Regions from separate parts of the Streptococcus sp. NPS 308 genome, predicted to be linked through region 1. Evidence: predicted binding sites of a transcription regulator. Region 1 holds the regulator's gene; each other region holds the start of a gene.
What was found. The regulator NrdR, encoded in region 1, represses ribonucleotide reductase genes. The targets are predictions, from matches to a motif close to ACACNATATATNGTGT.
Positions count from the first base shown of each region.

Region 2: nrdD (anaerobic ribonucleoside-triphosphate reductase) is a predicted target of NrdR. The motif match lies at 2,624-2,639, and genes of this name have one in related genera.
Region 3: nrdH (glutaredoxin-like protein NrdH) is a predicted target of NrdR. The motif match lies at 5,847-5,862, and genes of this name have one in related genera.

Region 1 is NZ_AP017652.1:461,855-472,405, reverse strand. It holds gene der (ribosome biogenesis GTPase Der) at 206-1,516, opposite strand; gene SNAG_RS02660 (NADPH-dependent oxidoreductase) at 1,530-2,243, opposite strand; gene dnaI (primosomal protein DnaI) at 2,240-3,136, opposite strand; gene SNAG_RS02650 (DnaD domain protein) at 3,137-4,300, opposite strand; gene nrdR (transcriptional regulator NrdR) at 4,301-4,774, opposite strand; gene SNAG_RS02640 (GntR family transcriptional regulator) at 4,915-5,280, shown strand; gene SNAG_RS02635 (ABC transporter ATP-binding protein) at 5,285-5,980, shown strand; gene SNAG_RS02630 (hypothetical protein) at 5,996-6,724, shown strand; gene SNAG_RS02625 (LrgB family protein) at 6,756-7,451, opposite strand; gene SNAG_RS02620 (CidA/LrgA family protein) at 7,448-7,822, opposite strand; gene SNAG_RS02615 (MarR family winged helix-turn-helix transcriptional regulator) at 8,019-8,399, shown strand; gene SNAG_RS02610 (DUF4649 family protein) at 8,499-8,720, shown strand; gene trxA (thioredoxin) at 8,736-9,050, shown strand; gene SNAG_RS02600 (MIP/aquaporin family protein) at 9,146-9,814, opposite strand; gene SNAG_RS09950 (hypothetical protein) at 10,033-10,551, opposite strand, start outside.
Region 2 is NZ_AP017652.1:1,722,804-1,733,354, forward strand. It holds gene SNAG_RS08745 (GNAT family N-acetyltransferase) at 1-152, opposite strand, end outside; gene SNAG_RS08750 (hypothetical protein) at 197-337, opposite strand; gene nrdD (anaerobic ribonucleoside-triphosphate reductase) at 349-2,556, opposite strand; gene SNAG_RS08760 (damage-inducible protein CinA) at 2,685-4,202, opposite strand; gene SNAG_RS09835 (hypothetical protein) at 4,238-4,381, opposite strand; gene cls (cardiolipin synthase) at 4,455-5,987, opposite strand; gene SNAG_RS08770 (SP_0198 family lipoprotein) at 6,332-6,784, opposite strand; gene SNAG_RS08775 (bifunctional folylpolyglutamate synthase/dihydrofolate synthase) at 6,875-8,125, opposite strand; gene SNAG_RS08785 (DUF1292 domain-containing protein) at 8,484-8,789, opposite strand; gene ruvX (Holliday junction resolvase RuvX) at 8,805-9,224, opposite strand; gene SNAG_RS08795 (IreB family regulatory phosphoprotein) at 9,228-9,494, opposite strand; gene SNAG_RS08800 (SP0191 family lipoprotein) at 9,582-10,151, opposite strand; gene spx (transcriptional regulator Spx) at 10,218-10,551, opposite strand, start outside.
Region 3 is NZ_AP017652.1:1,051,958-1,062,508, reverse strand. It holds gene lacD (tagatose-bisphosphate aldolase) at 1-907, shown strand, start outside; gene SNAG_RS05535 (DeoR/GlpR family DNA-binding transcription regulator) at 972-1,739, opposite strand; gene nrdF (class 1b ribonucleoside-diphosphate reductase subunit beta) at 1,880-2,842, opposite strand; gene SNAG_RS05525 (hypothetical protein) at 2,873-3,250, opposite strand; gene nrdE (class 1b ribonucleoside-diphosphate reductase subunit alpha) at 3,275-5,434, opposite strand; gene nrdH (glutaredoxin-like protein NrdH) at 5,515-5,733, opposite strand; gene SNAG_RS05510 (phosphocarrier protein HPr) at 6,096-6,359, shown strand; gene ptsP (phosphoenolpyruvate--protein phosphotransferase) at 6,365-8,098, shown strand; gene SNAG_RS05500 (pneumococcal-type histidine triad protein) at 8,354-10,551, shown strand, end outside.

The DNA of each region.
Region 1 (10,551 bases):
ATTGATTTAAGGAATTATAGCATTTTGATTTTTACAAAGAAAGTGCATTTTCATTACAAATAGATTACAAAAGCTAGGAAAATGATTGAAATTTGATGACAGATTCTCCTCCAATTTGGCAGGTTCTTTTCTCCCCTTTTAGTATAGAAAAAAGAAGACTATGAAGTCTTCTTTTAGTTTATTTTTGTAGAAAAACAAGCAAGGTTTACTTTCGTTTTCTCGCGATCAAGTGAATCGGTGTTCCCTCAAAGACAAAGGCCTTGCGGATTTGATTTTCCAAGAAACGCAAGTAAGAAAAGTGCATGAGTTCTTCTTCGTTGACAAAGATGACAAAGGTTGGTGGCTTTGTTGCCACTTGGGTTGCGTAGAAAATCTTAAGGCGCTTGCCTTTGTCTGTCGGTGTTGGATTGATAGCAATGGCATCCATGATGACATCGTTAAGCACCGCAGACGGAATACGCGTGTTTTGGCTTTCACTGATTTGCTTAATCATCTCAGGCAGTTTATGGAGACGTTGCTTGGTGAGAGCGGATACAAAGACAATCGGAGCATAAGGTAGGTATTGGAATTGCTCACGGATATCCTCTTCCCATTTCTTCATGGTGTGGTTGTCTTTCTCAAGGGTATCCCACTTATTGACCACGATAATCATCCCTTTACCGGCTTCATGGGCAAAACCTGCGATACGCTTGTCGTACTCACGGATACCTTCTTCGGCATTGAGGACCATCAAGACCACGTCAGAACGGTCAATGGCACGCATGGCACGCATGACAGAATATTTCTCCGTATTTTCATAGACTTTACCAGACTTACGCATACCAGCTGTATCAATCATGGTAAACTCTTGTCCATCCGTATCTGTAAAATGGGTATCAATGGCATCACGCGTTGTTCCAGCTACTGGACTAGCAATCACGCGGTCTTCTCCCAAAATAGCGTTGATCAAACTTGATTTTCCAACGTTAGGACGGCCAATCAAGCTAAATTTGATCACATCTGGATTTTCTTCTTCGACTTCGTGTGGTAGATTTTCCACAATGGCATCCAGCACATCACCCGTACCAATACCGTGGACAGACGAAATTGGCAGCGGTTCGCCCAATCCTAGCGCATAGAAATCAAAAATATCATTTCGCATTTCTGGGTTGTCAACCTTGTTAACGGCAAGGATAACAGGTTTATGGGTTTTATAGAGTTTACGGGCTACGTATTCATCCGCATCTGTAATCCCTTCTTTCCCAGAAACTACAAAGACGATGACATCCGCTTCTTCCATAGCGATTTCTGCCTGGTGTTTGATTTGCTCCATGAAGGGAGCATCGACGTCGTCAATCCCTCCAGTATCAATCATACTAAAGGAACGATTGAGCCACTCACCCGTTGCATAGATACGGTCACGTGTCACACCCTCGACATCTTCTACGATTGAGATTCGCTCACCAGCGATTCGGTTAAATAGGGTTGATTTCCCAACATTGGGACGTCCTACAATGGCAACAGTTGGTAAGGCCATATTTTCTCACTTTCTACAATAACTTTTTCTGTTCTAGATTCTTCCGAGTTGAACGAGGTTCGACTTGACCAAACTGCTCTGCCAAACGCTGACTCCAAGAGGTCGTCGCACGCGCACCAGCATAGTCTGCCTGTACTTTGTCATAGTCCAAAATCGCTGCAACAGGCTGTTCTTGGTATTCTTCTTCAAATACCACTTGGTTCAAAGGCAGTCTTGGTTTGACCTCGTGTTGTTGATCTGGCACGCCAAGGGCAATCCCAAAAACAGGGTAGGTATAGTCAGGTAGGTTAAAAAGCGCTGCCACTTCTTCTGACTTGTAGCGGACTAAACCGATGATAACACCACCATATCCCAGACTCTCAGCAGCAAGCAAGGTATTTTGCCCCGCAAGCGCAGCGTCAACAGACGTGATAAGGAGGCCTTCTACCCCTTGAGGTTGGAAAGTGTCCGTATGAAGACTTGCTCCCTTTTCAGCTCGGTTCAAGTCACCGACAAAGAGCAAAAAGGCAGCTGACTGGCGAATGGCTTCCTGAGGAACCAATTCATATAAGGCATCTTTCTTCTCTTGACTACGTACAAGAATCACAGAGTAGGATTGGAAATTTTTCCAAGATGACGCCATTTGAGCAGCAGTCAAAATCTCGTCCAAGTCCGCTTGAGGAATTTCTTGCTCCTTAAAGCGACGAACTGAAGTATGGGCTTTCATCAGTTTAATGGTTTCTGTCATCGGCGATTTTCTCCTTCTAGTCTGGTTTCCTCAGCTAAATAACGGATTCGTTCCATGACCCGTCTAGCTTCCCAAGTCTCGTCATTTCCATTCTTTCCTTTGGAAAAATGTTTTTCCAAATCTTGGAAATTAAAGTTGGAAGTAAAGAAGGTCGGCAAATCTTCCTGCATACGATACTGGAGAATAACTTGGAGAATCTCATCACGCACCCAAGGTGTTGACTGCTCTGCACCAATATCATCCAAGACCAAGACTTCTGCTAGCTTGATGTCATCCACCAAGGTCTTCACAGATCCTTCACCGATGGCATTTTTCACATCAATGACAAAGCTTGGATAGTGGAGAATAGTTGTTGAGGCCCCACGTTTTTCAGATAGGTCATGAGCTAAGGCTGCCATCATGAAACTCTTACCAACACCAAAATCTCCGTAAAGATAGAGGCCTTTTCGGATGCTTGGATAAAGGTCAACAAAGGCATAGAGTCTCTCAAAAATCGGCAAACGGCCTAGATCATCTAGGTCAATCTGAGCCAATTTCGCTTTCTTAAGGCTTGCTGGTAGATTGATCAACTTGAGACGATTTTTGATTGCCGCCTCTTTTTCTGCCGCGATTAGTTCTGGTGTTTCTTCATAAGACACATCCGCATAACCGTGATTCATAACCAAGATAGGCTTATAGCCACGCGCTATATAGTCCGCATCCCCACGAAGAAACTTATCCCGTTCTGTGATATATTGGTTGAACTTGGAGATGCTACGATTTAACTCCTCTTGGCTGAGGGATTCTTTCTGGATAAAAGCTGCTACATCTGGGTCTTTCATAATCTGCTGGACTAGGTCCTGATACTGAAAACGACTTGTCTGACGTTTGATTACATCACCAACACTTTCCATCTAGTCTCCTCCTTCTTCTAATCGGGCTAACATTTCTTGTTTTTTGCGTTCTAGTTCCAGACGAGTTTCCTCACTGGTTTGATTCTTGTATTCTGGATTACTCCACTTAGGAACATTTGTCTTAGTTGAGCTGACCTTGTTTTTCTGTTCTTCTTGCCCTTTTTGCCGACGCTCTCGAATCCGAAGCACAGCTTCCTCTGCTGTTCGAATCTTGTGATAAGCGTAGTCATTTGCGACCTTCATGGCGTATTTTTCATTGACATTGGCCGAATCAACCTTGTTAAAGGTTAGAAGCAAGATGATATTGATGACTTCATCCAACAAGCTTAAAGACGCCATCTGGTGAAGGAGTTCTCTTTCACTTTGGGTGATGTTCCCCTTACGCGTTTGCTTGATTTCCGCTAAAAAGTGCAGGGGAGTTTTATTTTTGGCTTCCCTGATAATGGTCATTTCTTTGGGGCTAAAGTCAGAAGATGCTGGTTTTTGTGCTATCTTTTCACGCATGCGTTTGACTGAAATAACCTGAGCTACTGCTGTCGCCTTGGCTAATTGATAAGTTTCAAACCAGGTCCATTTTTTTTCATCTGCGATGGCAAACAATTCCAAAACATCCGTCTGCTCGTCTTTAAAACGCAAACCATCTCGAGCCATCAGGCGCTGGAAATGTTCCAAATCAAAATCATTTTTTAACTTGCTTTTAGACTCGCTTGGAGTCACTTCGTCAGTCAGGGTTGGAAAGACTTGACTCAAAGAAACAGAGAGTGCTTCTCCCTCACTTGGAGCCTGCTTCATGGAAGCGACTGCAGTATCCCCAATCTTTTTCTCTAATAATCTACTATAGACAGAATGGCTTAGAAATTCTTGACTGGAGAGGGGAGAATGGAGCTGCAATTCATAGTTCTCCCCCTTCTGATAAAGGGTCAACAGATCTAAGGCAGATAAGACTTTAAAGGATTGGAGCAAGGTCGGCATGCCGAAGTTTAAGTGATTGAGGATATGGGAAAAGAGGTGTTCTTTTTGCCCACCATCCCAAAAGGTAATGGCATATAGATAGAGGCTCAGCGCCTCCTGACCGATAATCGGGAGGTAGCACTGCACCAGAGAAGAGGTATCTTGCGACACCCGATTATTCTTTAGAAAAGAAAAACGGTCATTTGGTTTCATCTATTTTTCCTTTTTCTTCTTAGAGGACTGGGTGATTTGCTGGAGCAGACTCTCCAACTCACTTACATCCTTAAAGCTACGGTAAACACTGGCAAAACGAACATAGGTAATCTCATCCAGCTCTGCCAATTCTTCCATGACTAAAGACCCAATATATTCACTTTGGATCTCATTCTCACTGCGACTACGGAGTTTTTGTTCGATGCGATTGACCACCATGCCGATTTCGTCACTTGAAACAGGGCGTTTCTGGGCTGAGCGAATAATCCCATTAAAGATTTTATCTCTCGAAAACTGCTCACGTGTACCGTCTTTTTTGACGACGACCAGCGTTCTTTCTTCTACTCGTTCATAGGTTGTAAAACGATGCTGACACTCATCGCACTCACGTCTTCGGCGGATGGTATTTCCTTCTTCGGCTTGTCGACTATCAACAACACTTGACTTTGTAGCCCCACATTTTGGACAACGCATGCATTTCCCTCCTTGTCGTTTTCTTTTCATTATACCATTTTTTGAGCAATTCCCAAAACAATTCTTATTTTTACTTGACAAGTTTTTTGTTTTATTGTATTATTTGATTAGAACAAGAAAGACAAAGAAAGGAGACTATGATGTCCTGGTCATTTGATAATACAAAACCGATTTATTTACAGATTATGGAAAAAATCAAACTACAGATTGTTTCCCATGAACTGGAACCCAACCAACAGCTCCCTACCGTGAGAGAACTGGCGAGCCAGGCTGGGGTCAATCCTAATACCATTCAGCGCGCCTTATCTGACCTTGAACGTGAAGGATTTGTATACAGCAAGCGAACAACTGGTCGTTTTGTCACCGAGGATTTGGACCTCATCGTTCAGTCCCGCAAACAACTTTCCGAGGAGCAACTGCAACACTTCGTCTCTTGCATGCTCCAATTTGGCTACCAAAAAGAAGAACTGCCAAATGTATTAAGTGATTATATCAAAGGAGTTTAAGACTATGACACTACTAGCACTTGAGAATGTATCAAAATCTTATGGAGCAACTGCGGCACTTGACAATATCTCACTAGAGATCTCAGCCGGAAAGATTGTCGGACTCCTTGGACCAAACGGATCCGGGAAAACAACCTTAATCAAACTGATCAATGGCCTCCTTCAGCCCGATAAAGGACGTGTCCTCATTAACGGACAGGATCCAAGTCCAGCCACCAAGGCGATTGTCTCTTATCTGCCTGACACAACTTATCTCAATGAAGAGATGAAGGTTAAGGATGCTCTAACCTATTTTAAAACCTTCTATCAAGATTTCAATCTCGAAAGAGCCCAACACCTGTTAGCTGATCTTGGCATTGATGAGAACAACCGCCTCAAGAAACTATCAAAAGGGAACAAGGAAAAAGTTCAACTCATCCTGGTTATGAGCCGCGAAGCTCGTCTTTATGTCCTCGATGAACCGATCGGTGGAGTGGATCCAGCTGCCCGTGATTATATCCTCAATACCATCATCAACAACTACTCACCAACCTCTACGGTGCTGATTTCAACCCACTTGATTTCAGATATTGAGCCAATCTTGGATGAGATTATCTTCCTCAAAGACGGAAAAGTCGCCCGACAAGGAAATGTTGATGATATTCGTTACGAGTCAGGTGAATCCATTGACCAGCTCTTCCGTCAAGAGTTCAAGGCTTAGTTAAAGGAGATTATTATGTTTTGGAATTTAGTTCGCTATGAATTTAAAAATATCAATAAATGGTATCTTGCACTCTACGGTGCTGTACTTGCAATTTCAGTTTTGATTGGAATTTTTATTAGCAGTCTTAGCCCTAGTTACAACCCTGATAATACAGGCTATCTCATTTTCTTTTTGATTTTAGTCTTCGGAGGACTCAGTGTCACTCTTTGGATTGCAACAATCTTTTTAATCATCCGAAGATTTAAGGGTAGTGTTTATGACCGCCAAGGTTACTTGACCTTGACTTTGCCTGTCTCCGAGCACCAAATCATCATCGCAAAACTTTTAGGTGGTCTTGTCTGGTCCATCTTAAGCTATATCGTCTTTATCTTGAGTATATTGATTATCTTCTTCTTAACACCAATAGAAAAAGACTTCACTGCTCTCTATAACTTCATTTCCCCTTACCTCAGCTACGGCTGGCTGTATGCCCTATCACTATTTGTCAGTTCTATCGCATGGATTTTATCCATTTACCTCTCCATCTCTATTGGGCAACTCTTTAACGAGTATCGAACAGCAATGGGAATTTTAGCCTATATCGTCATTTCCATCGTTATTGGTTATATCACTTTCTTCTTAAGAGTTGACAATGACTTTAACGTGATGGCTGGTACAGAAATCTTACGCGATCTCTTTTTATCGGCTATCTACTATCTCGGAACCTACTATATCTTAAAAAACAAGGTTAATTTGCAATAAAAAATGCCCAGCTAGAAAGCTGGGTTTTTCTTTAACTCAATATCAAACTGGCTACGATGGGGCTTACAAAGACGTAGAGAATACCGGTGACACCGATAGCCAAGCCACCCATAGCTCCTGCTACAGAACCGTATCGAAAAGCCGTACCCGTTCCGACAGCATGACCTGTTCCACCAAGGGAAAGTCCCACCGCAACTGGATCATCAATTTTCAACCACTTCAAAAGGGTTGGTCCGATAACACTGGTCAAAATCCCAGTCGCCACTACGACGACCAAGGTCACAGTCGTCAAACCTTGCAATTTTTCTGTGATCCCCACTGCCATGGCGGTTGTCACTGACTTGGGAAAGAGAGAAATAGCTAGGAAGAAGTCCATGCCAAATATTTTCGCAACTAAGGCTGTAAAACTAGTATTGACAACTACTGCTAACAGACTACCAAAGAGAATACTCCGTGCATGGTGCTTCATCAGGTGAAAACTCTTGTAAAGCGGAATCCCTAGAGCCACGGTCGATGGGACTATCAAGTTGTTCAGATAAACCCCACCTTGGTAATAATCTTGATAAGAAATACCCGTCGCCTTAAGGAAAATAATGATAAAAATAGCCGACAACAGCAAGGGTGTTGTCAATGGATGGGGAAAACGTCTGTAAATCAACATCCCTACTAGATAAGCTAGGATAGATAATGCAATTCCAAATAGGGGATTGGAAACAAATTCACTCATTTGGCGTCTCCTTTCTCATAATCTCCCTCAAACCGTCGTTTGATGAACTGAACCACTAGGGCTATAAGGATAATATTGATAACAGCTGCAAAAAAGACAATCAAAACGATAGGCAAGAGGTAAGGGGCAATCACATCAAACTTTTCCATGATTCCCACTGCTGGTGGCAAAAAGAGAATGGTCATATTGGCCAGCAAGAAATTCCCGACCATATTGACATGCCTGATCCGTAACCACTTGAACTGTAGGGCTAGAAAGAGAAGCAGCAACCCGATAATACTGCCTGGGATGGGCAGATGAAAGAAACTAGAGATTCCCTCACCGATCAATGAAATCACAAAGAGAATCATTAATTGAACATATAATTTCATCCTAAACTCCACGAAATAGACTTCTTGCATACCAGTTTACTCTTTTTTCAGAAAATTTCAAGGAAATATTGGAATTCTTCTTGCTTGCAAGGATTAGATAAAAGTAGTATAATCATTGCATGCGCAATCATCTTGTGTTACAAAGATAATCAGTAATGACTTTGTGATTTTTACTTTGAAAAGAAAGGAGAAAACAATGACCTACTTAGAAAAATGGTTTGACTACAACCGTCGTCAAAAGGAAATGGAAGCCATGTTAGAAGAAACCATCGCCCAACAGAGTGAACAAAGGTTGACCTTAAAAGAGTTTTACCTACTCTACTATCTGGATCTAGCTGATGAAAAATCCTTACGACAGATTGACCTGCCAGATAAACTCCATCTTAGTCCGAGCGCTGTTTCTCGAATGGTGGCCCGACTAGAAGAGAAAAACTGCGGTTTGCTTAGTCGCCGGTGTTGCGATCAGGATAGACGGGCTAGCTTTATCTGCCTGACTGACGAGGGACAGACAACTCTAGCTTACCTGCAAAAGGCTGTCGAAGAAAGACTGGAGACGAGTCTTGATTTCATTTCGTAATCAGATTTTTTAAAAAAAGGTTGCGTGCGCAATCATTTTTCTTGACATTCCTCTTTCCAAGGAGTAAAATAAAGTCAAGATCGAACAAAGGAGTTTTATATGATCGAAATTACCTACCTAGATGCCAGCAAGCAAAAGAGAACCATGACTTTCGAGTCATACCAAGACTTTGAACGTTCTCAACAAGCCTGCCTTATAGGTGTCGCGGATTACTACACTGTCCAAAAATTAACCTACAATGGTCATGATTTGGACTACCATGGGACTTATGGAGATGTCTTCTTCTATCTCATGAAACAAGATTTAAGCCAATATAACTAAAAAAGGAGAAATACAATGGCAAAAGCAATTACAGATGCAACATTTGAACAAGAAACAAAAGACGGTTTGGTCTTGGTAGACTTCTGGGCAACTTGGTGTGGTCCATGTCGTATGCAAGGTCCAATCTTGGACAAATTGTCTGAAGAACTTTCAGAAGATGTCTTGAAAATCGTTAAAATGGACGTTGATGAAAATCCAAACACAGCTCGTGCTTTTGGAATCATGTCTATCCCAACCCTTCTCTTCAAGAAAGATGGCCAAGTTGTGAAACAGGTTGCAGGTGTTCACACAGCAGAACAAATCAAAGCCATCGTTGCTGAATTGAGCTAATCACGAAACACTCCCATTCAAAAAGGGAGTGCTTTTTTGTTTGCATAGAAAAAGCCCTGTTCCTCAAACTGAGAACAGGACTCTTTTTTCGTTTCTTATTCTTCTGTTCCAAGGCAGTTTTTCGCAACAAGAGCTGCAAGAACACCACCAACGATTGGAGCAAGGATGAAAATCCAAACTTGTTGAAGGGCTGCGCCACCTACCAATACAGCAGGAGCCAAGCTACGAGCTGGGTTTACTGAAAGTCCAGTGATGTTCAAGCCAGCTAGAATCAAAGCTGTCAATGACAAACCGATTACCAAACCAGCAATCGCACCATTTCCTTTGCTTGCTGATGTTACAGTCATGATAACCAAGACAAACAAGAAAGTTGCGATGACTTCAAACAAGAAACCACCAAAGACAGTGACACCGTTTGCCAAGGCATTTTCACCAAGACTAGCAGTTGACATGCCTGAGTTAGACAAGAGGAAGAATACTGCCGCTGACGCAAGGAAAGCTCCAACTACTTGTCCAAGGATGTAGTTTACAAGTTCTGAAGATGACAAACGTTTGTTTACAAACATAGCGATCGAAACAGCTGGGTTCAAGTGAGCACCTGAAACAGTTCCGATTGAGAAAGCTGCGACTACAATTGCCAAACCAAAGGCAAAAGCAATTCCAAGGTGTCCAAGACCTTCAACACCATTCCCAAAAACAACAGCTCCTGTTCCGATGAACACAAGCATAAATGTACCGATTAATTCAGCAACAAATTTTTTCATGATAAGTCTCCTTTTTTCAAACTATGTATTAGTCTATCAGAAGGAGGAAAGGGTTTCAAGAAATTTGATTGGAAAGTTCATACACGTTGCAATATTGTTTTCAAATTTTGTATATTTTTAATGTATTACAATTAGTTGTAAATCTCTATATTTGATGGTTATACTATACTGAATAAAATGAGAGTTTGTATTAATCTTTTTAAATAGCATAGAACTCTCTATTTAATCCATTCCCCATTGTAATTGACATGATATCCATCAGGTGTAGTTGTATTGACTGCTAAGGCACCTGAACCATATGCATAATACCATTTCCCTGAAACAGTGAACCATCCTGTTTGCATAGAGCCTGAGCTATTCAAATAGTACCATGAGCCACTTGATTTGACCCATCCTGTTTGCATATCCCCTGAACCACTGAGATAATACCACGAATTACCTGATTGAATCCATCCAGTCTGCATCCAACCCGAGCGATCAAAATGGTACCATTTCCCATTGATTAGCTCCCATCCATTAGATGTATAGGAACCATTGTTGTGTCTGTACCACCAACGACCAGAAGATTGAATCCAACTTCCTTTTGAAGCAAGTCTTACTTTTAACTTATAGGCTTCAGATACTTTGATGTATTCTTTCTTAGCAGTTTCCTTTTTAACTTTTGCATTTTTTAATTTAGCATTTGCATTTTCAAGTGCTTTTTTTGATTCCTCAAACTTCTGTTTAGCGATAATCAA
Region 2 (10,551 bases), 1.3 Mb from region 1:
TCATGATCTTGATTGTTTTTTAACCACTCTTCATAAACAAAATTGTTGGCGTTCCAAAACCCGCCATCGTGGGCTGATTGAGTCTGTTCAAACTCTGCCATCATCTCTAAAACTGTTTCTTTATCTGCCAATATCGGTCTGCGTAGTTCCATATTCCCATCCCACCTAAGAGAAAAGTGAGAGCAGACTCTCACTTTTATTTTTTCTTGCTCTTGTTTAAAAACTGTTCTCTGAGGTTGAGCAAGCGTTCTTTTTTACCTGTCCCACCTTTCGAGTGTTTCTCGTGATAACGGGTCACTTGTGCGCGTCCCTTATCGTCTAATTGGTATTTCCCCATTGCGTTTCCTTCTAATTTGTTACTTCATGTCCGGCTGTTTTAATAGTTGAACCGTTCATGTGTTTGACACGCGCAGCGATTTCCTTGTGGCGTCCATTAACCATCGGACGCGCTTGAGGATTTCCCAGATAACCACACGTACGTTTGACCACATCTACTGTTTTAGGGTCGCTATTGCCACAGTTGGGACAAGCAAAGCCTCGCTCAGTTGGTTCAAAATCCCCTTCAAAGTCACACTTGTAGCAACGATCAATCGGAGTATTGGTCCCTAGATAGCCGACACGGTCATAGGCATAGTCCCAAACAGCTTCCAAGGCTTTAGGATTTTGTTGAAGAACTGGATACTCACAATAATGGATGAAACCACCTGACGCACCTGCTTCTGGGTAAACTTTCTCAAAGTCTAATTTTTCAAACGGTGTTGGATTTTTACGAACATCGTAGTGGAACGAGTTGGTGTAGTATTCCTTGTCCGTGATGTCCGGAATAGAGCCGAACTTCTCTGTATCCAAGCGACAGAAGCGGTCTGTCAGACTTTCAGACGGTGTGGAGTAGATAGAGAAATGGTAACCATATTGGTCAGACCACTCTTCCACACGACGTTTCATATCGCGAATGATATCCAGTGTGAATTCCTTGGCTTCAAGATTGCTTTCCCAGCTGTTTCCAAAGAAGACCGTCGCCACTTCGTACAAACCGATGTAGCCCAGCGAAACTGTTGCACGGCGATTCTTAAAGAGTTGGTCAACACTTTCTTCTTTTCCAAGACGGCGGCCAAAGGCTCCGTACTGATAAAGGATAGGGGCATTCGCTGGTGTTGCTTCCTTGGTACGTTCAACACGGTAAACCAAAGCATCTTCTGCGATGTTCATACGTTCATTGAAGATTTCCCAAAACTTATTCAGATCCCCTTCAGACTCGAGGGCGATACGAGGTAAATTGACTGTCACAACACCTAGATTCATCCGACCTGAATTGACCTCAACACCATTTTCATCTTTCCAGCCTTGGAGGAAAGAACGGCATCCCATAGGAACCTTGAAAGAGCCAGTCAGTTCGATAATCTTATCATAGGACAAGACATCTGGGTACATCCGCTTGGTTGCACACTCAAGAGCCAACTGTTTGATGTCGTAGTTAGGTGAACCTTCCTCTAAGTTGAGTCCTCTTTTTAGCGTAAAGATGAGTTTAGGGAAGATAGCTGTACGGTGTTCTGAACCAAGTCCCTTGATACGAATGGTCAAGATAGCTTTTTGAATTTCCCGCTCAAAACGACTAGTTCCTAGACCAAAACCGAGTGAAGTAAAAGGTGTTTGTCCATTTGAAGTGAAGAGGGTGTTGATTTCATACTCGAGAGATTGCATGGCATCGTAGATGTCTTTTTGGGTTTTCTTCCAAGCGTAATCTTCCCGTTTGTCAGGCAAGACCCACTCTTCCGCATCCTTGAGGTGCTTTTGATAATTCTTCTCCGCATAAGGCGCCAAGACTTCATCGATACGGTCAGCTGAACAGCCCCCGTACTGACTAGAAGCAACATTGGCGATGATTTGTGAAATCTGAGCTGTCGCAGTCTGGATAGACTTGGGACTCTCTACCTCTGCATTTCCAATCTTAAAACCATTTTCCAGCATGCCTTTAAAATCAATCAAACAGCAGTTGGTCATCGGAGTGTAGGGGCTGTAGTCCAAGTCATGATAGTGGATATCCCCTTTTTGGTGAGCATTAGCTACGTGCTTAGGAAGCATTTGTAGCCCGATCGACTTCCCAACAATCCCTGCTGTCAAATCACGCTGGGTGTTGAAGACATCGCTGTCTTTATTGGCATTTTCATTGACAACTGCTTGATCTTTATTGAGAAGTTTATGGATACTAAAGTTGATATCTGTCGCTTTTGAGCGCTCAAAATCCCTTTGTGTCCGATAAGTGATATACTCCTCAGCCAAGGCATATTCTTTGGCTTCAAGGAGTTCATGTTCTACGACATTTTGAATTTCGTAAATCTTGACACCTTGAGGGAAGCGGCTGTGAATTTCAGTCACGATTCTTTCAACTAGACCATTTAGGCGTTTTTCTACTAGAGGCGTAACGTCCATAACCTTTTCCGCCGCCTTGTGGAGAGCCTTGTCAATCTTGTCTACATCAAACACCACACGCCTACCATCTCGTTTTTCAACGAACAAGGTGGGAACGGTTGCAAGCTTTTCTTCTAATACAATCATATCCATGCTCTTTTCTAAAATATTGTTGAATTGTTTATATTCAGTATTATACCACTCTAAAAATAAAAATCAATATCTTGTGTTAAAAATCCTAAAATTTTTAAAATTACACAAGATATTGATTTTTGTTATTTTGATTTATAAAGTTTAAACTCGCTAGTATCTGTCTGAACAAGCTCATAGTTTTCACTGAGCCAGCTCTCTACATCTGACCACAAGGCAACTTTTTGATTGACCACAATCATCTTCGGTTGATTTTCTTTCAGGTCATTCATCAGTTTGGTTTTATTTTCATCGCTTGCAGTATAAAGTGTTGGAGTTGATAGAGAAGTCGGCGCCAAGCGTTCACTTGCACGGTAGAAATCAGGACGATCATCCCAAGCATAGACACGATCCTCAGAACTCGTTTGCTGTTTGACCATACTAGCAAGACGTTCTCTCTCCTGATAAGTCACTGGGTGTGAAAGGTAGCGACTCACAATAGGAAGAACAATGAGATAGGCAAGGGCAATCAGTGGTAGATAGAAATTTCCTTTAAGGAAAGAAGTTTGTTTCTCACGTCTTCTTCTACGACGACTCCCTCCCTCAGAAACATCTTCCTTGATTCCTGTCAGAAGGAGCAAGACCAAGAAAGGAATTAGCACCACAAGACGAGTACCGTTGATAGGTTCTTTGGAGAGAATCAAGATTCCCAAAGAAACCAAGAATCCCAAGCTAGCAGCAATCGATAAGGCATATTGCTTGGCTGGTTTTGACTGGAACAAACCTGTAAAGAGCAAGCCAAGGGAACCTAATCCAATAGCAAGCAAGCCATAGAAGGCTGCATTTTCAAGCAAATGCGAGTTCGAAAAGAGGCTAAGAGTATTTACCGGATACAAGGTCTGGCTAATGGCATCCCCAAAACTACCTGTCCACACTGTATAGTAGCCTAAAGGATAGAATAAGAGTGAAAATCCTAGGGCTGACGCAAAAAACTGATATAGACCATGAACAAAGTGACCTTTGCCTAGATTAAAGCCGATAATTCCCAAGGCCAGTACAGCCGCAAACAAGGCGGTTGGGATTGGCGCAAGGAAGAAAGCAAGTGCAAGGCTCATACCCACTCGTACAAATCCTTTGTCATCCTTTGGAAAAGCGAGATAATTTGTAACGATACTCAATGAATAAAATAGGAAAGGTAGGGCTAGCAAGAGAGCATAACCGCCACCAAAAGCGAGGCCCGCTACAAGCAAGTATAGAATAAAGACAACTCGCTTCGCTTCCTTTTCTTGACCGACAAGAGTATCCGCAGCCTTAAAAAGAAAAACACCTGCTCCAAACAAGGCCAACCACTCAACCAAAGCAATCAAAACACTGCCTTGAAAAAGGTAGGTTAGCACATAATAGAGCAATCCCTCCGTCCCAAAATAATCTGTATACATTTGACCATTTTGATGCAAGGCCCAACCGGTATAAAGATCCTGACTTTGTTGCGGACTGATTAAACCAAAAATAAAAGGCAGGGCAACCGAAATGGCTGTGGCTACTAAACTCCAAAGCAAAATACTAAAAAAGGGAATGGGAGCTCCTTCTCGTTTTTCTGGCACTGACCAGTCTTGGTAATGAGATTCTTCTTGTTTCTCATCTATTTTCCCGTATACGTTCATTCAATTTCTCCTCTAAGTTTATCTGTTTTAGTATATCAAAATCTTACAGGAATGTCAGCTTGGGATTGATATTTGCTAAATTTCTTATCCAATAACGCAAAGCGTTCGATTTCACGAAAACGATGAAATCGACTATTACTATACTCTCTGATAAAATCATCATCTTCTAGATTAAGCATGGTTTTCTCCTTTACTTATCTATTCGTAAGAAGACAAAAAAGACCCAGCCTTGGGCTAGATCTTGGTCGATAGTTAGAGCATAGGTGCAAACAACTGGACAATTTCCTTGATTAGGCTTTGATACCAGCTGGTTTTGATAGTGTGGGGATAGATTTCTTGAGAAACTTTAAAAATCTCTTCGAAGTCCCTCTCAATGTCTAAAATAGATTGTGTTCTATAAAGCAAAACGCCATTTTCATAGTGGTGGAGCAAGCTACGATAGTCAAAATTGATGGTTCCAACTGTTGCTGCTTCTCCATCGACCAGCATTTGCTTGCTATGAAGAAAGCCGGGACTGTACTCATAAATGCGTACTCCCGCAGATAGCAAATCAGGATAGGCTCCGCGAGTAACCAATTGGATGACCTTCTTATCTGGGATACAAGGCGTCACAATTCGCACATCTACCCCTCTCAATGCTGCATTTTTGATACTTTCGGTGAGATCATAGTCCGCAATCAGATAGGGTGTAGTGATATAGACATAGTCTGTAGCTTGGTTGATAAGGTTTTGATAGACCGTTTTCCCAACCTGGGATTGGTAAATGGGCTTTGGTCCACTACTATAGGGAATACAGATCCCCATCCCGTCTCTAGGTTGATTTTCAAGATGGTATTGGTCAAAGTCACTAATTTCTCCACGATTGATATACCAGGTGGATAAAAAGAGTCTGGTAAAAGCCTTTACTGCTGGACCATCCAGCCGAATACCACTATCCTTCCAGTAACCAAAGCGTTCGATATGGTTGATATACTCGTCTGCTAGATTGACACCACCTGTATAGGCAATCTGCCCATCGATAATCATGATTTTACGGTGATCACGGTTGTTATAAGCAACGGTCAAACGTGGAATCACCTTATTAAATTTGTGGGCTTCAATCCCTCGGCCACGAAGCTGGATGGTATAATCTCCAGGCAAGGTTGCCATACAACCAATATCATCATAGAGAAGCTTCACTTCTACTCCTTGAGCTGCCTTTTCTTCCAAAATCTCCAAAATACTATTCCACATCAAACCTTCTTCGATGATATAGTATTCGAGAAAGATAAACTTCTCAGCTTTCTTGAGATCCTCTAGCATCTGATGCCACATACTTTCACCAGAGGCAAAAAAATGTGTATCCGTTCGATCATAGACATCGGCATTCGTATCCATACTGAGGAGTGATTTGATAACTCCGTAAGCTGACTTGTCCTGCTCTTTTAACTCCAAACGGAGAGCTCTGCTATTGTCCTCTCGATCAACCATTGATTGGAGCTGCTTTAGCTGCTTCATTTCTTTTTTAGATAAACGGCGTTCTCCAAACATGATATAGAGCAAGGGTCCAAACACTGGTACAAAGGCTACTAACAGCCATGTTACCTTACTCTCAGGATTCATAGATCGATTAACAATCGATACAATAGTCGCTAAGCTCACTAAAATGACTAGGATAATCCAGACAATTGGAGCCATTTGCCCTAGATAGAGAAATAAACCAAAGACGATAAACAACTCTGCCAACATGATGGTAATACTAAAACCATATTTGGACATGAGTAGCTGCATTTTTCTAGCTGTCATACATCCCCTTTCTTTTCTAACATTCTCCTTAACTGCTTGATAAACTATTGTTTCTACTAGTATACCTCAGTTCAGGGGTAGATAGCAACCTTTTACCTTTTTCTATTCAAACTATTCCAAGAACTGCAAGATTCTTAAACTACTCCTTCATTATATGACGTGCTATCCCTTTTTATATTTTTAACTAGGGTATTAAGAGGCTTAAAAAGAACTACCATAATGATAGTTCTTTCCAATATTATTTATATTTTTCAATATCGCACAAATCCTATGACAGTTACTATTGAAGTTGTAGAAGGTAAAGCTGAAACCTTAATTCCAAACTTCTATTTAGATTTGAGATCCTATTTTGTTAATACCACTCGGTCAGATGCCTCTCGGTCCATATCATCGATAATCAATTGATTACCATTAACCGTGTAAATTTTGACATCATCACCGATAATGACACGTTGATTTTCTGGCTCAAAGCTGACTTGCTTGATTTCCTTATCTCCATCTGGCTCGACCTCAGTCCATGTACCAGTTTTACCTGTTACAACAAGAGTGATTTGGTCATTCTCATCTTTTCCAGTATAGGTACCATCGATATTCGTAGGTTGAGCTACAGTAGTGTCCTGACTTGAGGACGCCTGTGGTTGACTAGCACTTGTCGCAGCGCTAGAAGATGATTCTTGTTGAGAAGATGATTGCTGAGCAGATTGCTGGGTAGGGGCTTGTGCCTTAGGTCCACAAGCTGCTAAAAGACTAAGAATTGCTAGGGAAGCAATAGAAAGTGTGAATGTTTTCGTTTTCATAGCGATTTCCTTTCTTTTGTGCCAATGTTTTGCTGGAATCGTTTCCAGATATACCTCCTACCTACAGTATAGCAACATAAACCTATAAGGTCAACTAATCTCGTCGCTTCCTACCAAACTTGCTCGGACTTCCGAGATAAAGTAGAGGGATCCCGTCACGAAAAGCAAGTCCTGATCATTGGCCTGTTCTTCAAATTCTCTGATAAAGTCCCCATAGGAAGGAATCAAATCGTAACCCGCCACATCCTTTTCATCCAGAGAGCCTTGGTAGTCAAAGCCTGTTACCTTAAGTTCCACCTGAGGCAACTGCTCCGTTAGATAGCCTAACATCCCCTGATAATCCTTGCGTTTAAGAGCTCCAAAAAGGATGCGAACCTGGTAACCTTGCTGGATTTTCCCCTGGATAAACTCGACCAGACGAGTCAAGGCTGGCAGATTGTGAGCCCCATCTAGGTAGATTTGCGGACGAATTCGTTCCAATCGACCTGCCCAATGTGTCTCCTTCAAAGCCCGTCTGACAAACTCTTCTTCGACCCTTTCACCTCCTGACGCCATAAACAGAAGAAAAGTTTCTAAAGCCAAGGCGGCATTTTCTTGCTGATAAGCACCTTCCAAACTGATTTCAAGTTGTGAAAAACTAGCTAGACTACTTGAAAAATCCCCAGCATTCAAGGTGAAGTCTCCCCCAGCTTGATAAAGTTCAACAGCTAACTCTCTCGCTGTATTTTGACAGACAAGTTTAGCTTCTGGAGCGAGCTTAGCAATGACCGCCTTCTTGCCAGCCTTGAAAATACCAGCTTTCTGCTCGGCTATTTCCTTCAGACTGTCACCCAAGGTCTCCTGATGATCTAGTCCAATGGAAGTAATAACTGCAATCTCTCCTGTTACGACATTAGTCGTGTCAAGCAAACCACCAATCCCCACCTCTAGCAGGACTAGATCCACTCCCTGCTCTTTAAAGTAAAGCAAGGCAATCAAGGTCAACAACTCAAAGAAAGACAATTGATCATGTGTTTCTAAGAGAATTTTCTCCATCTCCTTGACTTGGTTAGCTATACGAACAAAGTCTTCCTCTGCGATCGGCTGTCCATTAATACAGATTCGATCATGGATGCTGATGATATGAGGAGAGGTAAAAGTACCAACTTTATTACCATGAGTTGCAAACAACTCCCTCATAAAGGCAATAGTTGACCCTTTACCGTTAGTCCCTGTTACGTGGATAATAGGATAAGTCTTCTCAGGATTCCCCAGCAAATCCACAGCTCGTTGCATTCGTCCAAGTCCAGATCTAAAGTTTAAACCAATCCGACTATGAAGCCATTCTTCTACTTCAAACATACATGTCTCCTTAACAACAATCCAATCAACTACACATCAAAGTATTACTGCAAATAAAAAGCGAGGCCGGGACTAGAATCCCGACCTCTTACCTGGTTAGCTAATCACTAGCTACTATAAATTTCAACGTAGTCTAAAAACGTTCCCCGGACTTACCAGCTCTCTCTTATTTTCAGGAATTGGGCTAAAAACGTTTCCCGAACGTTCCTGCTTTTTCTTATTTCTAGAAGCAGGGCTGATACAGTCTCCCAGACTTACTTACGGTCTTTATTTTTAGCGTAAGGGTAAAAATGTTCACTGAACATACCAGTTCTCTCTTATTTTAAGGAACTGGGGTAAAAACGTTCCCCGAACGTTTTTACTCCTCCATAAAGCTGTTAAAGACTTCTTCAATCATGTTCCATTCGTCTTCTGAGTCTTCTGGAATTGGTTGCAATTCGCCTTCTGTTCCATCTTCATTTTCAGTGAATGAGTAGGCTTGGATTTCAACTTGCCCGTCTTCGTCTTCTTCTGCGTTAACTGGTACAAGCAGAACATAGTTCTTACCAAATTCTTCTTTTCCATCAATGGTCAAAAGGATTTCAAACAAGGTTTCATTTCCTTGCTCATCTACTAGTGTAATCAATTCACGTTCTTCGTGGTCATGGTTGTGATCGTGTGACATAGTTTCTCCTCTGTCTTAAAATTTTCTATCTAAATAATTTTGCAAAATCAGCTGAGCAGCCAACTTATCAATAACTTTCTTGCGCTTGTTGCGACTGATATCTGCTTGCTCAATCAGCATACGTTCCGCAGCGACAGTCGTCAGACGCTCATCTTGATAGTCTACTGGTAAACCAAAGAGTTCTTCTAATTTTGCTCCGTAGGCTTGACTAGCTTCTACCCGCGGTCCACTGGTATTGTTCATGTTTTTGGGCAGACCCACTACAAAGCGCTCCACCTTATAGCTGTCAATCAATTCCTTGATCCGGTCAAAACCAAACTGGCCCTGATCCTCATTAATCTGGATGATTTCAAGTCCTTGAGCAGTGAAGCCTAGGGGATCGCTAATGGCAACACCCACTGTTTTTGAACCGACGTCCAATCCCATAATTCTCATAGATTATAGATCGACTCCTTGTCCTTTAAGGTAGTAGCGTACCAATTCTTCAACAATTTCATCACGCTCATACTTACGGATTTGATTTCGTGCATTGTTATAACGAGGAACGTAGGCAGGGTCACCACTCAATACATAACCGACGATCTGGTTAATCGGATTGTAGCCTTTGTCGTTCAAAGAAGCATAGACGTCTGTCAACGTTTCGCTAATTTCTTTCTTATTGGAATCATCCAATTTAAACCGTACAGTTTCTTCAGTAAATCCCATTCTAACACCCTCTTTCCTTAGAATATTACTATTATAGCATATTTCCTTACGTTCTACAAATAAATCAGTTTGTTTATTTGGATTTTCTTACTGTTCTACCGCCCCATTTGCCACTCTGTCAGCAATATACTGGCTAGGTTCGTTTTTTAAGAGATTTTCAAGACCGATATTTTTTAAATATTCTAGCTGAGTTGCCTTTTTGACATCTAAAACTTGAAAATCATAAGTCGTTGTGGTCTGGATTTCTGTCTCGCTGAGTAGCTTGGTTTCCAGTGTAAATCCTGCCAGTTTGCGTACCTCTTGGATGGTCTCATCCTTTTCTTCTGCTTCTAAAAGCGCTTTTTGCGTTTCCTCTAGCCCATTTTCAGAGATAAAGGTCTTGAGTTCATCCCCGACAGGTCGTTTTTGCTGGATGGTCAAGGTCAAAAATTGATTGCCTTTATAGGTAATGGTCTGAGTCTGTTGCGTCCCATTTTCCGACTTTGGCATCAGCAAGGTCTTGGTGACCACCGTATTTTTTTCGGCATTGTCCAAAACGGGAAGGTTGGATTGGAGAGGTTCAGATGCTGTTGTGGAAGCAGCAGGAGTTTCCTTTTTTTGCCCACATCCCGCAAGCAAAAAGAGGAGAGCAAAACTAGCAATTAGTAACTTTTTCATAATTCCTCACATGATTTTAAAACAAAAGAGCAAACAAGGCCAGGAGTCACTCCCAGCCTTGATGTTTTATAGAGCTGCACGTAGACGTGCTTCTGCATTTTCTACATTACGGACAGAGCGTGGCAAGAAGGCACGGATATCATCTTCTTTATAGCCGACTTGCAGGCGCTTCTCATCAACGAGAATCGGACTCTTTAAGATCCGTGGTGTTTCCATGATTAAGTTGAGCACTTCATTGACACTCAAATCTTCAATGTCAACTCCAAGTGCTTTAGCGTAGCGGTTTTTCGATGAAACGATACTGGCAATACCATTATCTGTTTTCGTGAGAATATCTAATAACTCTTCTCTTGTAATTCCTTCTTTACCGAGATTTTGTTCTTTATAACTTAACTGGTGG
Region 3 (10,551 bases), 590 kb from region 1:
CTTTGACCAACGTGGTGCTTTGAAACGCCTTATGGCTCAATACCAAACAGAAGAGCCAACAGTTGCTCAAATGGAAGAACTTAAAGTATTGGTTGCAGATGAATTGACCAAATACGCATCATCTATGCTCCTTGACCCTGAGTACGGACTTCCAGCTACAAAAGCGCTTGATGCCAATGCTGGTCTTCTCCTTGCTTATGAAAAAACTGGTTACGATACAACAAGCACTAAACGCTTGCCTGACTGCTTGGATGTTTGGTCTGCAAAACGCATCAAAGAACAAGGCGCTGATGCTGTGAAGTTCTTGCTTTACTATGACGTAGACAGCGCTGAAGAACTCAACCAAGAAAAACAAGCCTACATCGAACGTATCGGTTCAGAGTGTGTGGCAGAAGACATTCCGTTCTTCCTCGAAATTTTGGCTTACGATGAAAAAATTGCTGACGCAGGTTCTGCAGAATACGCAAAAGTGAAGCCACACAAGGTTATCGGTGCTATGAAGGTCTTCTCAGACCCACGCTTCAACATCGATGTTTTGAAAGTGGAAGTTCCAGTCAACGTCAAATACGTTGAAGGCTTTGGTGATGGAGAAATCGTCCATACTCGCGAAGAAGCAGCAGCCTTCTTCAAAGCGCAAGATGAAGCAACTAACTTGCCATACATCTACTTGAGTGCAGGTGTGTCAGCTAAACTCTTCCAAGAAACACTTGTCTTTGCCCACGAATCAGGCGCAAACTTCAACGGTGTTCTTTGCGGCCGTGCAACATGGGCAGGATCAGTTGAAGCTTACATCAAAGACGGTGAAGCTGCAGCTCGTGAATGGTTGCGTACAACTGGATTTGAGAACATTGATGAACTCAACAAAGTTCTTAAAACAACAGCGACTTCATGGACTGAACGTGTGTAATAAAACCATTAAAGACTGAAATTTTAATACTTACAAAAATCCCCACCAATCGGTGGGGATAGTTTTATGGTTTAGATAAAAGAATGGTTGTTTGTTTCGACAGATCTTCAAATGTCTCCTGACTCAGTTTGGCATCTGAAACGATGGTATCAATCTCTGAGATATTGTAGAAGGTGTAAAAATCAAACTTATTAAACTTACTGTGGTCTGCCAGTAAGTATTTTTTATTGGCATTGTTCAAGGCGATTCGTTGTACCTCGCCCTCTTCTTCACTGAAAGTAGCAATTGCCTTATCCTTAATACCATTACAGCTAACAAATGCCTTAGAAAACTGAAGGTTTGTCAAATCCTGCAAGGTAAGTGTCCCTACAAAAGCACCAGTGATAGAGCGATAATTTCCGCCAATCAAGATCAAATCTGTTAATTTTCGTTCGTTTAGGATGAGAAAAACTGGAAGACTGTTTGTTACAACACGAATGTTATCGATAGGGAGCTCACGAGCAAAACATTCTAAGGTTGTTCCTGGCCCGATAAAAATAGTTTCACCTTCGTCAATCAAATGACCTGCAAAACGGCTAATTTCTTGTTTTTCAGCAATCTGCAAGCCTTGTTTTTCAACGTTTGAGCGTTCGTTGTTTAAGAGAGAACCTGTACGAAGTTTTTCAGCGCCACCATGCACACGGACCAGCAAATCCTTGTCTGCTAGTTCTTGTAAATAGCGGCGAGCTGTCATATCTGACACATCAAGACTCTCCATAATCTCTTTTACAGTAATAGTGCCTTTTGTGTTTACTGCTTCTAGAATACTATCTAGTTTTTCTTGCTTTAGCATCCTTATCACCTCGATTTCTACTATTATTATCTTACCATAAAACGCTCAATCAATCAAATAGAAAAAAACAAAATAAAACAAAAAAAAAAAATATCATGGTTTGTTTAAAACAACCATGATATTTTGAATGATTGGCCAAATTAGTCTAAACCGTAGTTGTAATCCTCGTCTTGCATAGCTTCAACTTCACCAAGGAGGTAACCATTTCCGACTTGAGAGAAGAAGTCGTGGTTAGAAGTTCCTGTTGAAATACCGTTCATAACGATAGGATTGACATCATCAGCTGAATCTGGGAAGAGTGGATCTTGTCCTAGGTTCATAAGAGCCTTATTGGCATTGTAACGAAGGAAGGTTTTAACTTCCTCAGTCCAACCAACACCGTCATAGAGACTTTCTGTATAGCCCTCTTCGTTCTCGTAGAGAGTGTAGAGCAGGTCGTACATCCATTCTTTGAGCTTTTCTTGCTCTTCTTCAGGTAATTCATTGAAACCAAGTTGGAATTTGTAACCGATATAAGTTCCGTGAACAGATTCATCACGGATAATCAACTTGATAATTTCCGCAACATTGGCTAGTTTGTTGTTACCGAGATAGTAGAGCGGTGTGAAGAAACCAGAGTAGAAGAGGAAGGTTTCAAGGAAGACGCTGGCAACCTTCTTTTCAAGAGGCGTACCATTGAGGTAGATCTCATTAATAATTTCTGCTTTTCTTTGTAGGTAAGGGTTGGTGTTGGTCCATTCAAAGATTTCTTCAATTTCAGCCTTGGTATTCAAGGTTGAAAAGATAGAAGAGTAAGATTTTGCGTGGACAGATTCCATAAACTGGATGTTGTTAAAAACAGCTTCCTCATGCGGTGTACGGATGTCAGAACGAAGAGCCTGAACCCCTGTTTCAGATTGCATGGTATCAAGAAGCGTTAAACCACCAAAGACTTTTCCTACCAAGTCTTTTTCCTTGTTTGATAGTTTTCTCCAGTCGTCAAGGTCATTTGACAAGGGGATACGAGTGTCGAGCCAGAATTGCTCCGTCAACTTTTCCCAAGTTGATTTGTCGATAACATCTTCGATGGCATTCCAGTTAATGGCTTTGTAGTAAGTTTCCATTTTGTAAAAATCCTTTTGAATTAATCATTCTTAGTGGCTATCTAAAAGTTCTTTCATAGAATTGTTATATTCTTCATCAATATCGTCTGTACTTTGATTGTTTTCTTTTCTAATTTGTACTTCGGTTAAGTACTCATCCGTTTTTTGTTGAATCATTTGTTTATTTTCGTCGTTTGGTGAGTTTATATTCTTGTTAGTTTGAAGTTTAGAAAGGAAATGTTTATATATTTTTTGAAAACTGACAGTTGCTATTGCACCTAGAGCAGTTCCCAAAGAAAGAAGTATAACTGTTAGAGAAGCAGCTGCTTTTTTAGGTCCACCCCATAATTTTGTAAGCTGAGCCATTCTAGCATAATCCCATTTAACATCTTTTATAATTTTAATAGACTCTAAAATTAAATTTTTCATGTTAGTTACCTCAGTGAGACTTCGTTAAATCACACAGCTTTCACATTGGTTAGCACCGACTTCTCCACCGTCGTCTGTAAAGGTACGAACGTAGTAAATTGACTTGATTCCCTTGTTAAAGGCATAGTTACGAAGGATTGACAAGTCACGTGTCGTTTGTTTGTTTTCTTTCTTCCATTCGTAAAGACCTTTTGGAATGTCACTACGCATGAAGAGAGTGAGTGAAAGCCCTTGGTCCACGTGCTCTGTTGCAGCAGCGTAAACATCAATCACCTTACGCATATCCATATCGTAAGCAGAAGTGTAGTAAGGGATAGTATCTGTTGACAAACCTGCAGCTGGGTAGTAGATCTTACCGATTTTCTTCTCTTGGCGTTCTTCAATACGTTGTGTAATCGGGTGGATAGAAGCAGAAACATCGTTGATGTAGCTGATAGAACCATTTGGCGCTACAGCAAGGCGGTTTTGGTGATAAAGACCATCTGCTTGAACCTTTTCGCGAAGTTCAGCCCAATCAGCAGCACTTGGAATAAAGACATCTTTAAAGAGTTCTTTAACACGGTCTGATTTTGGAACAAATTCACCAGTTACATACTTGTCGAAGTAGCTTCCGTTGGCATAATCTGATTTTTCAAAGTTGTGGAAGGTGATACCACGTTCGCGGGCGATATTATTTGATTCCACCAAGGTCCAGTAGTTCATAAGCATAAAGTAGATGCTTGTAAATTCAACTGACTCAGGAGATCCGTATTCGATGAGTTGTTGGGCAAGGTAGCTATGAAGCCCCATGGCACCAAGACCAAAGGTGTGAGCCAAACTGTTTCCGTGGTCGATAGTAGGGACAGCTACGATGTGTGAACTATCTGTAACGAAAGTCAAAGCACGAACCATCGCACGGATAGAACGACCAAAGTCAGGTGAGGTCATCATGTTGACCACGTTAGTTGATCCAAGGTTACATGAAACGTCTGTTCCCATTTGAAGGAATTCTTGAGCATCGTTGATCAAGCTTGGTTCTTGAACTTGAAGAATCTCAGAACACAAGTTACTCATGATAATCTTTCCATCAACAGGATTTGCACGGTTAGCTGTATCAATGTTGACGACATAAGGGTAACCAGATTCTTGTTGCAATTTAGAGATTTCAGTTTCCAAATCACGCGCCTTGATTTTTGTCTTGCGGATTTTTGGATTTGCTACTAATTCATCATATTTTTCAGTGATATCGATATAGTTGAATGGCACACCATACTCAAGCTCTACAGAGTAAGGGCTGAAGAGGTACATTTCTTCATTTTTACGAGCCAATTCGTAGAATTTATCTGGTACCACAACTCCAAGTGAGAGGGTCTTCACACGAACTTTTTCATCGGCATTTTCTTTCTTGGTTGAAAGGAAGGCGATGATATCTGGATGAAAGACGTTGAGGTAGACTACACCAGCCCCTTGACGTTGACCCAATTGGTTGGAGTAAGAGAAACTGTCCTCGAAGAGTTTCATAACTGGAACGACACCAGAAGCAGCTCCTTCATAACCTTTGATAGGTGCACCCGCTTCGCGAAGGTTGCTGAGGGTAATTCCCACACCACCACCGATACGAGAAAGCTGGAGGGCAGAGTTGATGGAACGTCCGATAGAGTTCATGTCATCCGTTACTTGAATCAAGAAGCAAGATACCAACTCCCCACGGCGAGCACGACCAGCGTTCAAGAAGGAAGGAGTAGCAGGTTGGTAGCGTTGATGGATGATTTCATTGGCAATATCAATCGCAACAGCTTCATCACCATCAGCAAAATAAAGTGCGTTAAAGAAGACACGGTCTTCCATGCTTTCAAGATAGTATTCCCCATCGTTAGTCTTCAAGGCATATTGATTGTAAAACTTATAGGCAGCCATGAAAGACTTGAATTGGAAGTTTTGATCTTTAATAAATTGAGACAATTCTTCCAAGAATTCTGGGCGGTATTTCTTGATAAATGCTGTTTCAATGTAGTTGTGTTCAATGAGGTAGTTGATTTTATCAGTGATTGAATCAAAAACCATAGTGTTTGGAACTACATTTTCTTTAAAGAAGGCATCCAAGGCTTCTTTATCTTTATGAAGCATGATTTGTCCATTAACAGGACGGTTGATTTCGTTATTGAGACGGAAGTAGGTCACGTCCTCAAGATGTTTTAATCCCATAAAATTTCCCTTATCTAATTACAAAAGAAAGGCTTCTAAGTTAGCCCTAGAAGCAGTTTCTTCTGGATGATGTACTAAGATTATGCTAACTGTTTTAGTTTTCCTGGTTGGAAACCTGAAAAAACTTCAGTTGGTGTTTGGATAATAGGAGCTGCGCTGAAACCGAGCTCTTTAACTTGATCGATGTACTCAGGTTGCTCGTCAAGATTAATCTCACGATAAGCCACATTGTTGCTGTCCAAGAAACGCTTGGTCATCTTACATTGGACACAGTTGTTTTTAGAATAAACGGTTACCATTTTCGTAACTCCTCTTTCAAAATTGATTACTTTCTTAGTATATCAGAAAAAAAAACTTTGTCAAACTTTTTAAACTAAATCTTGTGCTAAAAAGTTACAGTTTCAAAAACAAAGCACAAGATATAGTGTTTTGTCAGAGTGTAAAATTGGGTTTTCATTGAACTATCAAAGTTTATCAAAACAAAAAAACTATATACTGTATATTGGTAAGACAAATAGAAGATTTTCAGCAAGTTATCAGAAAGGAAATAGAAGAAAGTCCATAAAACACTTGAAAAATTATCTAGAAGGTGATATAATACAGTCTTGTAAGGGTTATCACATATAACTCAAAAAAGAAATAACTAAAGGAGAGTCAAACTATGGCTTCTAAAGATTTCCACGTAGTGGCAGAAACAGGTATTCACGCACGTCCAGCAACATTGTTGGTTCAAACAGCTAGCAAATTTGCTTCAGATATCACTCTTGAATACAAAGGTAAATCAGTAAACCTTAAATCTATCATGGGTGTTATGAGTCTTGGTGTTGGCCAAGGTGCTGACGTTACAATTTCAGCTGAAGGTGCAGATGCTGACGACGCAATCGCTGCTATCACTGAAACTATGGAAAAAGAAGGATTGGCATAAGGAAAATGACAGAAATGCTTAAAGGAATCGCAGCATCAGACGGTGTTGCAGTTGCAAAAGCATATCTACTCGTTCAACCGGATTTGTCATTTGAGACTGTTACAGTCGAAGATACAAACGCAGAAGAAGCTCGCCTTGATGCTGCTCTAAAAGCATCACAAGACGAGCTTTCTGTTATTCGTGAGAAAGCAGTAGGTACGCTCGGTGAAGAAGCTGCTCAAGTATTTGACGCTCACTTAATGGTCCTTGCTGACCCAGAAATGATCAGCCAAATCAAGGAAACAATCCGTGCTAAGAAAGTGAATGCAGAAGCAGGTCTGAAAGAAGTTACAGACATGTTTATCACTATCTTTGAAGGTATGGAAGACAACCCATACATGCAAGAACGTGCGGCGGATATCCGCGACGTGACAAAACGTGTATTGGCAAACCTTCTTGGTAAAAAATTGCCAAACCCAGCTTCTATTAATGAAGAAGTGATTGTCATTGCACATGACTTGACTCCTTCTGATACAGCTCAATTGGACAAAAACTTTGTAAAAGCTTTTGTAACCAACATTGGTGGGCGTACAAGCCACTCAGCTATCATGGCACGTACACTTGAAATTGCAGCAGTATTGGGTACAAACAACATCACTGAAATCGTAAAAGACGGTGACATCCTTGCCGTTAACGGTATCACTGGTGAGGTTATTATCAACCCAACTGATGAGCAAGCGGCTGAATTCAAGGCTGCTGGTGAAGCTTATGCTCAACAGAAAGCTGAATGGGCTCTCTTGAAAGATGCTAAAACAGTAACTGCTGATGGCAAACACTTTGAATTGGCTGCCAACATCGGTACTCCAAAAGACGTTGAAGGTGTCAATGACAACGGTGCTGAAGCTGTTGGTCTTTACCGTACAGAGTTCTTGTACATGGATTCTCAAGACTTCCCAACAGAAGATGAGCAGTACGAAGCTTACAAGGCTGTACTTGAAGGAATGAACGGTAAACCTGTTGTCGTTCGTACAATGGATATCGGTGGAGATAAGGAACTCCCTTACTTCGATATGCCTCACGAAATGAACCCATTCCTTGGATTCCGTGCCCTTCGTATCTCTATCTCTGAGACTGGAGATGCTATGTTCCGCACACAAATCCGTGCCCTTCTTCGTGCGTCTGTTCACGGTCAATTGCGTATCATGTTCCCAATGGTTGCGCTCTTGAAAGAATTCCGTGCAGCGAAAGCAGTCTTTGACGAAGAAAAAGCAAACCTTCTTGCTGAAGGTGTTGCAGTTGCGGATGATATCCAAGTTGGTATCATGATCGAGATTCCTGCAGCAGCTATGCTTGCAGACCAATTTGCCAAAGAAGTTGACTTCTTCTCAATTGGTACGAACGACTTGATCCAATACACAATGGCAGCAGACCGTATGAACGAGCAAGTTTCATACCTTTACCAACCATACAACCCATCAATCCTACGCTTGATCAACAATGTGATCAAAGCAGCTCACGCTGAAGGGAAATGGGCTGGTATGTGTGGTGAGATGGCTGGTGACCAACAAGCTGTTCCACTTCTTGTCGGAATGGGCTTGGATGAGTTCTCTATGTCAGCAACATCTGTACTTCGTACACGTAGCTTGATGAAGAAACTTGACACAGCTAAGATGGAAGAGTACGCAAACCGTGCCCTTACAGAATGCTCAACAATGGAAGAAGTTCTTGAACTTCAAAAAGAATACGTTAATTTTGATTAATCGAAAAGTCCCTGCAACTCAGTTGCAGGGGTTTTTTTGATATTTTTTAAAGAAATATCAAGGAAAACTGCTTTATATGAAGCCTTTCGAAGACAAAGTAGTGGGGCAGAATAAAAAAATACTTAACCGGTTCATAAAATCCTTGACAAGTTGCAAATTTAGGAGTAAACTATTAACCAGTTAAGTAATAGAGAGGAGTTTCTGCAGTTTAGAAATGAATTGCAACTAGAAATATCAAAAAGAAAGAGAGTTTCGATGAAAGTTAATAAGAAATACCTTGCTGGTTCTGCGGCAGCTTTGATTTTAAGTGTTTGTTCTTACGAGTTGGGACTTTATCAAGCCAGAACGGTTAAGGAAAATAATCGTGTTTCCTATATAGATGGAAAACAAGCGACGCAAAAAACGGAGAATTTGACTCCTGATGAAGTTAGCAAGCGTGAAGGAATCAATGCGGAGCAAATCGTCATCAAGATAACAGACCAAGGCTATGTCACTTCACATGGAGACCACTATCATTATTACAATGGGAAGGTCCCTTATGATGCGATTTTTAGTGAAGAGTTGCTGATGAAGGATCCAAACTATAAGCTAAAAGATGAGGATATTGTCAATGAGGTTAAGGGTGGATATGTTATCAAGGTAGATGGAAAATACTATGTCTACCTTAAGGATGCTGCCCATGCGGATAATGTTCGTACGAAAGCAGAAATCAATCGACAAAAACAAGAGCATAGTCAACATCGTGAAGGTGGGACTCCAAGAAACGATGGTGCTGTAGCTCTGGCACGTTCGCAAGGGCGTTATACCACAGATGATGGTTACATCTTTAATGCATCTGATATTATAGAGGATACTGGTGATGCTTATATCGTTCCTCATGGCGATCATTACCATTACATTCCTAAGAGTGAGTTATCAGCCAGCGAATTGGCTGCTGCAGAAGCCTTCCTATCTGGTCGGGGCAATCTGTCAAGTTCAAGAACCTATCGCCGACAAAATAGCGATAACACTCCAAGAATAAACTGGGTACCTTCTGTAAGCAATCCAGGAACTACAAATACTAATACAAGTAACAACAGCAATACTAACAGTCAAGCAAGTCAAAGTGATGACATTGATAGTCTTTTGAAACAGCTCTACAAACTGCCTTTGAGCCAACGACACGTAGAATCTGATGGCCTTGTTTTCGACCCGGCGCAAATCACAAGTCGAACCGCCAGAGGTGTAGCTGTCCCTCATGGTAACCATTACCACTTTATTCCTTATGAACAAATGTCTGAATTGGAAGAACGAATCGCTCGCATCATCCCGCTTCGCTATCGTTCGAACCACTGGGTGCCGGATTCAAGACCAGAACAACCAAGTCCACAACCGACTCCGGAACCTAGTCCAAGCCCGCAACCTGCACCAAATCCTCAACCAGCTCCAAGCAATCCAATTGACGGAAAATTGGTTAAACAGGCGATTCGAAAAGTAGCTGATGGCTATGTATTTGAGGAGAATGGAATCTCACGTTATACTCCTGCCAAGGAACTTTCAGCAGAAACAGCAGCAGCCATTGATAGCAAACTGGCCGAGCAAGAAAGTTTAACTCATAAGCTCGGAGCTAAGAAAACCAACCTCCCATCTGGTAATCGAGAGTTTTACAATAAGGCTTATGATTTGCTAGCAAGAGTTCATCAAGACTTACTTGATAATAAAGGACGCCAAGCTGATTTTGACGCTTTAGATAAACTCTTGGAACGTCTCAATGATGTCTCAAGCGATAAAGTCAAGTTAGTTGATGATATTCTTACCTTCCTAGCACCGATTCGTCATCCAGAACGTTTAGGAAAACCGAATGCGCAAATAGCTTATACAGATGATGAGATTCAAGTAGCCAAGTTGGCAGGCAAGTATACAACAGAAGATGGTTATATCTTTGATCCCCGTGATATCACAAGTGATGAGGGGGATGCCTATGTAACTCCACATATGACCCATAGTCATTGGATTAAGAAAGATAGTTTGTCTGAAGCTGAAAGAGCGGCAGCCCAGGCTTATGCTAAAGAGAAAGGTTTAACGCCTCCTTCGACAGACCATCAGAATTCAGGAAATACGGAGGCTAAAGGAGCAGAAGCTATCTACAACCGCGTGAAAGCAGCTAAGAAGGTGCCACTTGATCGTATGCCTTACAATCTCCAACATACTGTGGAAGTCAAAAACGGAAGCTTGATTATTCCTCATTATGACCATTACCATAACATCAAATTTGAGTGGTTTGACGAAGGTCTTTATGAGGCTCCTAAGGGCTATACTCTAGAGGACCTCTTTGCGACTGTGAAGTACTATGTTGAACATCCAAACGAACGTCCACATTCAGATAGTGGATGGGGTAATGCAAGTGACCATGTTCAAAGAAACCAAAATGGTCAAGCTGATAACAATCATACGGAAAAACCATCAGTAGAGAA